DNA from 2 places in the Cronobacter muytjensii ATCC 51329 genome. Region 1 is predicted to be linked to the other one. Evidence: predicted binding sites of a transcription regulator. Region 1 holds the regulator's gene; the other holds the start of a gene.
The links. The regulator sigma-54, encoded in region 1, starts transcription at its own class of promoters, with help from an activator protein. The targets are predictions, from matches to a motif close to GTTGGCACANNTTTCGCTNT.
Positions count from the first base shown of each region.

Region 2: a site for sigma-54 is predicted at 3,113-3,132, ahead of AFK63_RS00595 (gamma carbonic anhydrase family protein). Genes of this name have one in related genera too.

Region 1 covers NZ_CP012268.1:3,584,616-3,589,668, forward strand. The annotation lists gene lptA (lipopolysaccharide ABC transporter substrate-binding protein LptA) at 1-454, shown strand, start outside; gene lptB (LPS export ABC transporter ATP-binding protein) at 461-1,186, shown strand; gene rpoN (RNA polymerase factor sigma-54) at 1,284-2,723, shown strand; gene hpf (ribosome hibernation promoting factor) at 2,746-3,033, shown strand; gene ptsN (PTS IIA-like nitrogen regulatory protein PtsN) at 3,114-3,599, shown strand; gene rapZ (RNase adapter RapZ) at 3,664-4,518, shown strand; gene npr (PTS phosphocarrier protein NPr) at 4,515-4,787, shown strand; gene AFK63_RS16520 (hypothetical protein) at 4,848-5,053, opposite strand, start outside.
Region 2 covers NZ_CP012268.1:97,538-102,590, forward strand. The annotation lists gene smg (DUF494 family protein Smg) at 1-87, shown strand, start outside; gene AFK63_RS19955 (DNA topoisomerase family protein) at 111-668, shown strand; gene tsaC (L-threonylcarbamoyladenylate synthase type 1 TsaC) at 658-1,230, shown strand; gene aroE (shikimate dehydrogenase) at 1,234-2,052, shown strand; gene AFK63_RS00590 (DUF1488 family protein) at 2,049-2,306, shown strand; gene AFK63_RS00595 (gamma carbonic anhydrase family protein) at 2,282-2,836, opposite strand; rRNA gene AFK63_RS00605 (16S ribosomal RNA) at 3,314-4,856, shown strand; tRNA gene AFK63_RS00610 (tRNA-Glu) at 4,943-5,017, shown strand.

The DNA.
Region 1 (5,053 bases):
TATCCATATAGAATCTGACCAGCAGTCGCTGGACATGCAGGGCAACGTGGTGACGTTTACCGGCAATGTCGTGGTGACGCAGGGCACGATTAAAATCAACGCTGACAAAGTCGTCGTCACGCGCCCTGGCGGTGAGAAAGGCAAAGAGGTGATTGACGGTTACGGTAATCCTGCCACTTTCTACCAGATGCAGGACAACGGCAAACCGGTTAAAGGCCATGCCTCAACGATGCACTACGAGCTGCAAAACGATTTCGTCGTGCTGACCGGCAACGCCTACCTTGAGCAGCTCGACAGCAATATCAAAGGCGACAAAATCACCTATCTCGTGAAAGAGCAGAAAATGCAGGCGTTCAGCGAGAAAGGCAAACGCGTGACCACCGTACTGGTGCCGTCGCAGCTGCAGAATAAAGACAACGCCGCTCAGGCGCCGAATCAGAACAAGAGCAACTAAACCCTTATGGCAACACTCATTGCGAAACACCTGGCGAAAGCCTACAAGGGCCGCCGCGTAGTGGAAGATGTCAGCCTGACGGTGAACTCAGGCGAGATTGTCGGCCTGCTTGGCCCGAACGGCGCGGGTAAAACCACCACGTTCTACATGGTCGTGGGCATTGTGCCGCGCGACGCCGGCAACATCATTATTGATGACGAAGATATCAGCTTGCTGCCGCTGCACGCCCGCGCGCGTCGCGGCATCGGTTATCTGCCGCAGGAGGCGTCCATTTTCCGCCGTCTGAGCGTCTACGACAACCTGATGGCCGTTCTGCAAATTCGCGACGATCTCAGCGCCGAGCAGCGCGAAGATCGTGCCAAAGAGCTGATGGAAGAGTTCCATATCGACCATCTGCGCGACAGCCTCGGCCAGTCGCTCTCCGGCGGCGAACGCCGTCGCGTGGAGATTGCCCGCGCGCTGGCGGCGAACCCGAAATTCATCCTGCTTGACGAACCCTTTGCGGGCGTCGACCCGATTTCGGTTATCGATATCAAACGTATCATTGAGCATCTGCGCGACAGCGGCCTTGGCGTGCTTATCACCGACCATAACGTGCGTGAAACGCTGGCGGTGTGCGAGCGCGCCTATATCGTCAGCCAGGGGCACCTTATCGCCCACGGCACGCCCGACGATATTCTGCAGGATGAACAGGTTAAACGCGTATATCTTGGGGAAGAGTTCAGACTCTGATAGGGTAGAGCAACAGGCAGAAACGGCGCGCCACCCAGCGCGCCCCGCCGCGACAGGTCTTATTTGACGTTTACACCTGAGGATTTTTGCTCTGAATATGAAGCAAGGTTTGCAACTAAGGCTTAGCCAACAGCTCGCCATGACGCCGCAGTTGCAGCAGGCCATTCGCTTGTTGCAGTTGTCCACGCTGGAACTCCAGCAGGAGTTGCAACAGGCGCTGGAAATTAATCCCCTGCTTGAGCAAACCGACATTCACGACGAAATTGCCACTCAGGAAACGCAGGACAACGAAGGGCTGGATACCGCCGAAGCGCTGGAGCAAAAAGAGATGCCGGACGAGCTGCCGCTTGACGCCAGCTGGGACGAAATCTACACCGCCGGCACGCCGTCAGGCACGGGCACCGACTATATCGACGACGAACTGCCGGTCTATCAGGGCGAAACGACCCAGAGCCTTCAGGATTACCTGATGTGGCAGGTGCAACTGACGCCCTTTTCCGATACCGACCGCGCGATCGCCACAGCGATCGTCGACGCGGTGGACGACACCGGCTACCTCACCGTCACGGTGCAGGATATTCTCGACGGCATGGGCGACAACGATGACGATATCGGCCCCGAAGAGATTGAGGCTGTGCTCAAGCGCGTGCAGCGTTTCGATCCGGTCGGCGTCGCCGCCCGCGATCTGCGCGACTGCCTGTTGATACAACTTTCGCAGTTCAGCGCCGACACGCCCTTTCTGGCGCAGGCGCGGCAGATAGTCAGCGATCACCTCGACCTGTTAGCCAATCATGACTTTCGCAGCCTGATGCGCGTCACGCGCCTGAAAGAGGATGTGCTGAAAGAAGCGGTGAACCTGATCCAGTCGCTCGATCCGCGTCCCGGCCAGTCTATCCAGACTGGCGAGCCGGAATATGTCATCCCGGACGTGCTGGTGCGCAAGCATAATGGCCGTTGGGTAGTGGAACTCAATTCCGACAGCATTCCCCGGCTCAAAATCAATCAGCAGTACGCCGCGATGTCTAATAGCGGGCGTAATGAATCTGACAACCAGTTCATCCGCAGCAACCTGCAAGAGGCGAAATGGCTGATTAAAAGCCTGGAAAGCCGTAACGACACGCTGCTGCGCGTCAGCCGCTGCATCGTTGAACAGCAGCAGGCGTTCTTCGAACAGGGCGAAGAGTATATGAAGCCGATGGTGCTGGCGGATATCGCCCAGGCGGTGGAGATGCATGAGTCCACTATCTCCCGCGTTACTACCCAAAAATATCTGCACAGCCCGCGCGGCATTTTCGAATTGAAGTATTTCTTCTCAAGTCACGTGAACACCGAGGGCGGCGGCGAAGCCTCGTCCACGGCTATTCGCGCGCTGGTGAAGAAGTTGATTGCAGCGGAAAACCCCGCGAAACCCTTAAGCGACAGCAAACTGACGTCTATGCTGTCAGAGCAGGGGATCATGGTGGCCCGCCGTACCGTTGCGAAGTATCGAGAGTCTTTATCCATACCGCCGTCAAACCAGCGCAAACAGCTGGTCTGACTCAACCGATAAGGAAGACACTATGCAGCTCAACATCACAGGACATAACGTCGAAATCACCGAAGCGCTGCGCGAGTTTGTCACCACCAAATTCGCCAAGCTGGAGCAGTATTTCGAAAGGATTAATCAGGTCTATATTGTGCTGAAGGTGGAAAAGGTGACGCAAATCGCCGACGCCACCCTGCATGTGAACGGCGGGGAGCTGCATGCCAGTTCGGAAGGCCAGGATATGTACGCCGCCATCGACGGTTTGATTGATAAACTGGCGCGGCAGCTCACTAAACACAAAGATAAACTGAAACAACATTAATTGTCCGGGCGTTTCGCTGGGACATCGACGGCCCGGCCCGTCTGGCGGGTCGTCGCACCAGAGAACGCTTAGGTGAAATTATGATGAATAATGATTCCGCTCTGCCATTGAGCAATGTTTTAAACCAGGAATGCACCCGCAGCGGCGTACACTGCCAGAGTAAAAAACGCGCCCTGGAGATTATCAGCGAGCTGGCGGCAAAGCAGCTTAGCCTGCCGCCGCAGGTAGTGTTTGAAGCGATCCTTACCCGTGAGCGGATGGGAAGTACCGGGATCGGCAACGGCATCGCCATTCCGCACGGCAAGCTTGAAGAAGATACGCTGCGCGCCGTAGGCGTTTTCGTCCAGCTCGAAACGCCGATTGCTTTTGACGCCATCGATAACCAGCCTGTCGATCTCCTCTTCGCGCTGCTGGTGCCGGCGGATCAAACCAAAACGCATCTGCATACGCTGTCGCTGGTGGCTAAAAGACTGGCGGACAAAACGATTTGCCGTCGTCTGCGTGCCGCGCAAAGCGATGAAGAGCTCTACCAGATAATCACTGAAACCAGTGAAGAGAGTGAATGACCGTGCTGAAAGGCACAATCCAGGAGGCGCCGGTTAACCGGTCTGAAGTGTGGAGAAACAGCAGATGGTTCTGATGATCGTCAGTGGACGTTCAGGGTCAGGGAAATCGGTCGCCCTGCGTGCACTGGAAGATATGGGGTTCTACTGCGTCGATAACCTGCCTGTCGTGCTGCTGCCTGAACTGGCGCGCACGCTTTCAGAAAGGCAGATATCCGCCGCGGTGAGCATCGACGTTCGTAATATGCCGGAATCCCCGGAGGTGTTTGAGCAGGCGATGAATAACCTGCCGGACGCGTTCTCTCCGCAACTGCTGTTCCTCGACGCCGATCGCAACACGCTGATTCGCCGCTACAGCGACACGCGCCGCCTGCATCCGCTCTCCAGCAAAAACCTGTCGCTCGAAAGCGCCATTGATGAAGAAAACGATCTGCTGGAGCCGCTGCGATCGCGCGCGGATCTGATTGTCGACACCTCGGAAATGTCGGTGCATGAACTGGCGGAAATGCTGCGCACCCGCTTGCTTGGCAAGCGCGAGCGTGAACTCACGATGGTGTTTGAATCCTTCGGCTTCAAGCACGGCATTCCGATCGATGCCGATTACGTCTTTGACGTGCGTTTTCTGCCAAACCCGCACTGGGATCCGAAACTGCGCCCGATGACCGGTCTCGATAAGCCCGTCGCGGCGTTTCTCGACCGCCACACCGAAGTGCACAATTTCATCTACCAGACGCGCAGCTATCTGGAACTCTGGTTGCCGATGCTGGAAACCAACAACCGCAGTTATCTGACTGTCGCCATCGGCTGTACCGGTGGTAAACACCGCTCCGTCTACATCGCCGAACAGCTGGCGGATTACTTCCGCTCGCGCGGCAAAAACGTTCAGTCCCGCCATCGCACGCTGGAAAAACGCAAATCATGACCGTAAAACAGACTGTCGAAATCACCAATAAGCTCGGGATGCATGCCCGCCCGGCGATGAAGCTGTTTGAACTGGTGCAGAGCTTTGACGCGGAAGTGCTGTTGCGTAATGAAGCGGGCACCGAAGCGGAAGCCAGCAGCGTGATAGCCCTGCTGATGCTCGATTCCGCCCAGGGCGGCCATATTGAGATAGAAGCCACCGGCCCGCAGGAAAAAGAAGCGCTGGCGGCCGTCATCGCGCTGTTTAACGCCGGCTTTGACGAAGACTGACCGCCCTACTCTCAGCGCAGCGCGTGCTGCGCTATTGCGCCGCGCTCTGTTAAGCCCGAGCTATATGACCAGCTGACAGCAGCTATGGAAGGTGCAGTGCCGGTAATTCTCGCGTGCGAGAATACCGTCCATGTCAGTGATTGTTGAGTGCGTACGCGTGAATTGACACTTCATAATGTCGTTGAGAAAGTCAGCGTCGCTGACAGCATCTGCACGGTCGCGCTCAAGGACACTGGTCAATGCATCGCGCAACCCAAAGCTGGTGT
Region 2 (5,053 bases), 880 kb from region 1:
GTGCTTTTCAACATTCCCGGATGTGAAAATGCCTATCAACAAATGGAAGAACTGCTCTTTGAAGTGAATGACGGTATGCTGCACTGATATTTTCAGCGCAGTGGTGAATTATGGCAAGGTCAGCACTCTTTTCAGTGCCCAAACACGAGCCCTGCCCAAAATGCGGGGCTGAACTTCTTATTCGTTCCGGGAAACATGGTCCTTTCCTGGGATGTTCGCATTATCCTGAATGTGATTACGTCCGGCCGCTGAAAGGGCAGGCGGATGGTCATATTGTCAAAGTACTTGAAGGGCAGCAGTGTCCGACATGCGATGCGACCCTGGTGCTCCGGCAGGGGCGCTTCGGCATGTTCATCGGCTGTAGCCGCTACCCTGAATGTGAGCATACCGAGCAGATCGACAAGCCCGACGATACCGCGCTTGCCTGCCCGCAGTGCAGCACCGGTCATCTGGTGCAGCGGCGTTCACGCTTTGGCAAAACCTTTTATTCCTGCGATCGCTATCCGGAATGCCAGTTTGTTATTAATTTCAAACCGGTAGCCGGCGAGTGTCCGGAATGTCATTATCCCCTCCTTATAGAAAAGAAAACCGCACAAGGCGTAAAACGTTTTTGTGCCAGTAAACAATGTGGAAAGCCGGTAACGGCGGAATCAGATCGTGAAGAATAACCAGCCTGCGGACGCGACATTGCATATCGTCGACGTCCTTAAAAATGAAAATGTCATCGCTTACCCGACAGAAGCCGTTTTCGGCGTGGGGTGCGATCCGGATAGCGAAACCGCTGTAAAACGTCTGCTTGAACTTAAGCAGCGGCCCATGGAAAAAGGGCTCATCCTGATTGCGGCGAATTTCGAACAACTGGAGCCTTATATAGATGACAAGGCTCTGACGCCTGAACAGCGTGAAGCGGTGTTTGCCTGCTGGCCCGGGCCGGTAACGTTCGTCTTCCCGGCGAAACCGTCAACACCCCGCTGGCTGACCGGCCGTTTTGATTCGCTGGCGGTGCGCGTGACCAATCACCCACAGGTTATTGCGCTGTGCGAAGCCTTCGGTAAGCCTCTGGTATCGACCAGTGCAAATCTCTCCGGACTGGAGCCGTGCCGTACGGCGCAGGAAGTGCTGGCGCAGTTCGGCGACGATTTCCCTGTATTGCATGGCGCAACGGGGGGGCGACAAAATCCTTCCGAGATCCGTGATGCGCTCACAGGTGAACTTTTCCGACAAGGTTAATGCATGGAAACTTACGCCGTTTTTGGTAATCCTGTCGCACACAGCAAATCGCCGTTTATACATCAGCAATTTGCAGCACAGCTCAGGATTGAGCATCCCTACGGACGCGTACTGGCGCCGCTTGATTCGTTCCTGGAGACGCTGGAAGGCTTCTTCAGTGCCGGGGGAAAAGGCGCCAATATTACGATGCCGTTCAAGGAACCGGCTTTTGCCCGTGCGGATGAATTGACCGAAAGGGCGGCCCTGGCTGGGGCGGTCAACACGCTGAAGCGGCTCGAAGACGGACGCTTACTGGGCGATAATACCGATGGTATCGGCTTGCTGAGCGATCTTGAGCGTCTCGGTATGATCAAACCGCGTTACCGTATCCTTCTTGTAGGGGCGGGGGGCGCAGCCAGAGGCGTATTGTTGCCGCTGCTTTCATTAGATTGCGCAGTGACAATAACCAACCGCACTTTTGCGCGTGCGCAGGTGCTGGCGGACCTGTTCAGCCATACCGGTAGTGTCAGCGCCGTTGCGCTCCAGGATCTGGACGGTCATGCATTCGATCTTATTATCAATGCCACCTCAAGTGGTGTTAGCGGTGAGATCCCGCCGCTCCCGGCTTCGCTGGTGAATGAGAAAACGGCGTGCTACGACATGTTCTACCAGAAAGGGCTGACTCCGTTCCTGTCCTGGTGCACAACGCAGGGCGCCACCCAGCTGGCGGATGGATTAGGTATGCTGGTGGGACAGGCGGCCCATGCGGTTCTGCTCTGGCATGGCGTACTGCCGGAAGTGGCGCCTGTCATTGAAAAGCTTAAAGAGGAGCTGGCGCAATGAATCAGGCGATTCAGTTCCCGGATCGTGAATACTGGGATGAGGAACAGCAAGCCGTTTGCTTTCCGGCGCTGGCGAATGGGCTGGTGTTAACATGCGCTATCAATAAAACTGCCCTGGCGGCCCGCTTCTCCGCTGATACGCCGCAGGGGTGGTTAGCCGCGTTCCGCCAGCACCGATGGGATCTGGAAGAGGAAGCTGAGCAGCTTATCGCTGCCCAGCAAGAGGATGATCAGGGTTGGGTCTGGCTCTCCTGAGCCAGATACTCATCTTTCCACTTCACATAATTATTGGCGGAATAGCGCAGTCCTTCCCGCTCCGAGTCTTTTAAAGGACGAATCTGTTTTACCGGGCTGCCGAGATACAGGTAGCCGCTTTCCAGTCGTTTATTCTGTGGCACCAGGCTGCCGGCGCCTATCATCACGTCGTCTTCTATAATGGCGCCGTCGAGGACGATCGATCCCATACCAACCAGCACGCGATTACCGATCGTGCAGCCGTGCAGCATAACTTTATGCCCAACGGTAACATCTTCGCCAATGCGCAGCGGATTACCTTCAGGGTTATAAGAAGACTTATGCGTGACGTGCAGTATGCTGCCATCCTGAATATTGGTGCGCGCGCCAATCGAGACATAATTAACATCGCCACGGATAACCACCAGAGGCCAGACGCCAACATCATCAGCCATTCTCACATCGCCAATCACTACGCTTGAGCTATCCAGCATTACGCGCTGGCCGGTTTGGGGGAACGTATTTTTATAAGAACGCAATACAGAAGACATGATCGCCTCGGTTTCGTATCAATCGATATGAAGACTTTGGTTGGATTTAAGGCGCTGCGCAAGGGCAAATGCGTGTATTCGTTGAGCAGATCGAGCGGGATCGCAGCAATGCGCGTGAAAAAACGGCAGTTGAAAGAAAAGATCGAAAAAAGGGTTGTGCTGAAAACTGAGATCCCTATAATGCGCCTCCATCGAGACGGCAATGTGAAGCACTTCACGAAATAGCCGAAGCGATGAGAGAAAAATCCTGAAATTAAGGGTTGACTCTGAAAGAGGAAAGCGTAATATACGCCACCTCGCGACAGCAGGCTGAAGGCCGCGTCGCACCGCTCTTTAACAATTTATCAGACAATCTGTGTGGGCACTCGGGGCACTGATATCTTAACGTCTTCGGACGATAAATGAATATCAAGTCTCAAGTGAACAACAGTTAATTCATTACGAACTAACAGTTTAATTCTTTGAGCATCAAACTTTTAATTGAAGAGTTTGATCATGGCTCAGATTGAACGCTGGCGGCAGGCCTAACACATGCAAGTCGAACGGTAACAGGAAGCAGCTTGCTGCTTTGCTGACGAGTGGCGGACGGGTGAGTAATGTCTGGGAAACTGCCTGATGGAGGGGGATAACTACTGGAAACGGTAGCTAATACCGCATAACGTCGCAAGACCAAAGTGGGGGACCTTCGGGCCTCATGCCATCAGATGTGCCCAGATGGGATTAGCTAGTAGGTGGGGTAACGGCTCACCTAGGCGACGATCCCTAGCTGGTCTGAGAGGATGACCAGCCACACTGGAACTGAGACACGGTCCAGACTCCTACGGGAGGCAGCAGTGGGGAATATTGCACAATGGGCGCAAGCCTGATGCAGCCATGCCGCGTGTATGAAGAAGGCCTTCGGGTTGTAAAGTACTTTCAGCGAGGAGGAAGGGGTTAAGGTTAATAACCTTGGCCATTGACGTTACTCGCAGAAGAAGCACCGGCTAACTCCGTGCCAGCAGCCGCGGTAATACGGAGGGTGCAAGCGTTAATCGGAATTACTGGGCGTAAAGCGCACGCAGGCGGTCTGTCAAGTCGGATGTGAAATCCCCGGGCTCAACCTGGGAACTGCATCCGAAACTGGCAGGCTTGAGTCTCGTAGAGGGGGGTAGAATTCCAGGTGTAGCGGTGAAATGCGTAGAGATCTGGAGGAATACCGGTGGCGAAGGCGGCCCCCTGGACGAAGACTGACGCTCAGGTGCGAAAGCGTGGGGAGCAAACAGGATTAGATACCCTGGTAGTCCACGCCGTAAACGATGTCGACTTGGAGGTTGTGCCCTTGAGGCGTGGCTTCCGGAGCTAACGCGTTAAGTCGACCGCCTGGGGAGTACGGCCGCAAGGTTAAAACTCAAATGAATTGACGGGGGCCCGCACAAGCGGTGGAGCATGTGGTTTAATTCGATGCAACGCGAAGAACCTTACCTGGTCTTGACATCCAGAGAATCCTGCAGAGATGCGGGAGTGCCTTCGGGAACTCTGAGACAGGTGCTGCATGGCTGTCGTCAGCTCGTGTTGTGAAATGTTGGGTTAAGTCCCGCAACGAGCGCAACCCTTATCCTTTGTTGCCAGCACATCATGGTGGGAACTCAAAGGAGACTGCCGGTGATAAACCGGAGGAAGGTGGGGATGACGTCAAGTCATCATGGCCCTTACGACCAGGGCTACACACGTGCTACAATGGCGCATACAAAGAGAAGCGACCTCGCGAGAGCAAGCGGACCTCATAAAGTGCGTCGTAGTCCGGATTGGAGTCTGCAACTCGACTCCATGAAGTCGGAATCGCTAGTAATCGTGGATCAGAATGCCACGGTGAATACGTTCCCGGGCCTTGTACACACCGCCCGTCACACCATGGGAGTGGGTTGCAAAAGAAGTAGGTAGCTTAACCTTCGGGAGGGCGCTTACCACTTTGTGATTCATGACTGGGGTGAAGTCGTAACAAGGTAACCGTAGGGGAACCTGCGGTTGGATCACCTCCTTACCTGCAAGATACAACCTCGCGTGCTCACACAGATTGTCTGATAGAAAGTAAAGAAGCAAGACGGCTGCGAAGTCGTGACACGCTGTGTCCCCTTCGTCTAGCGGTTAGGACTCCGCCCTTTCACGGCGGCAACAGGGGTTCGAATCCCCTAGGGGACGCCACTTGCTGGGTGTGGGTGAAAGACACAACCAACCGAT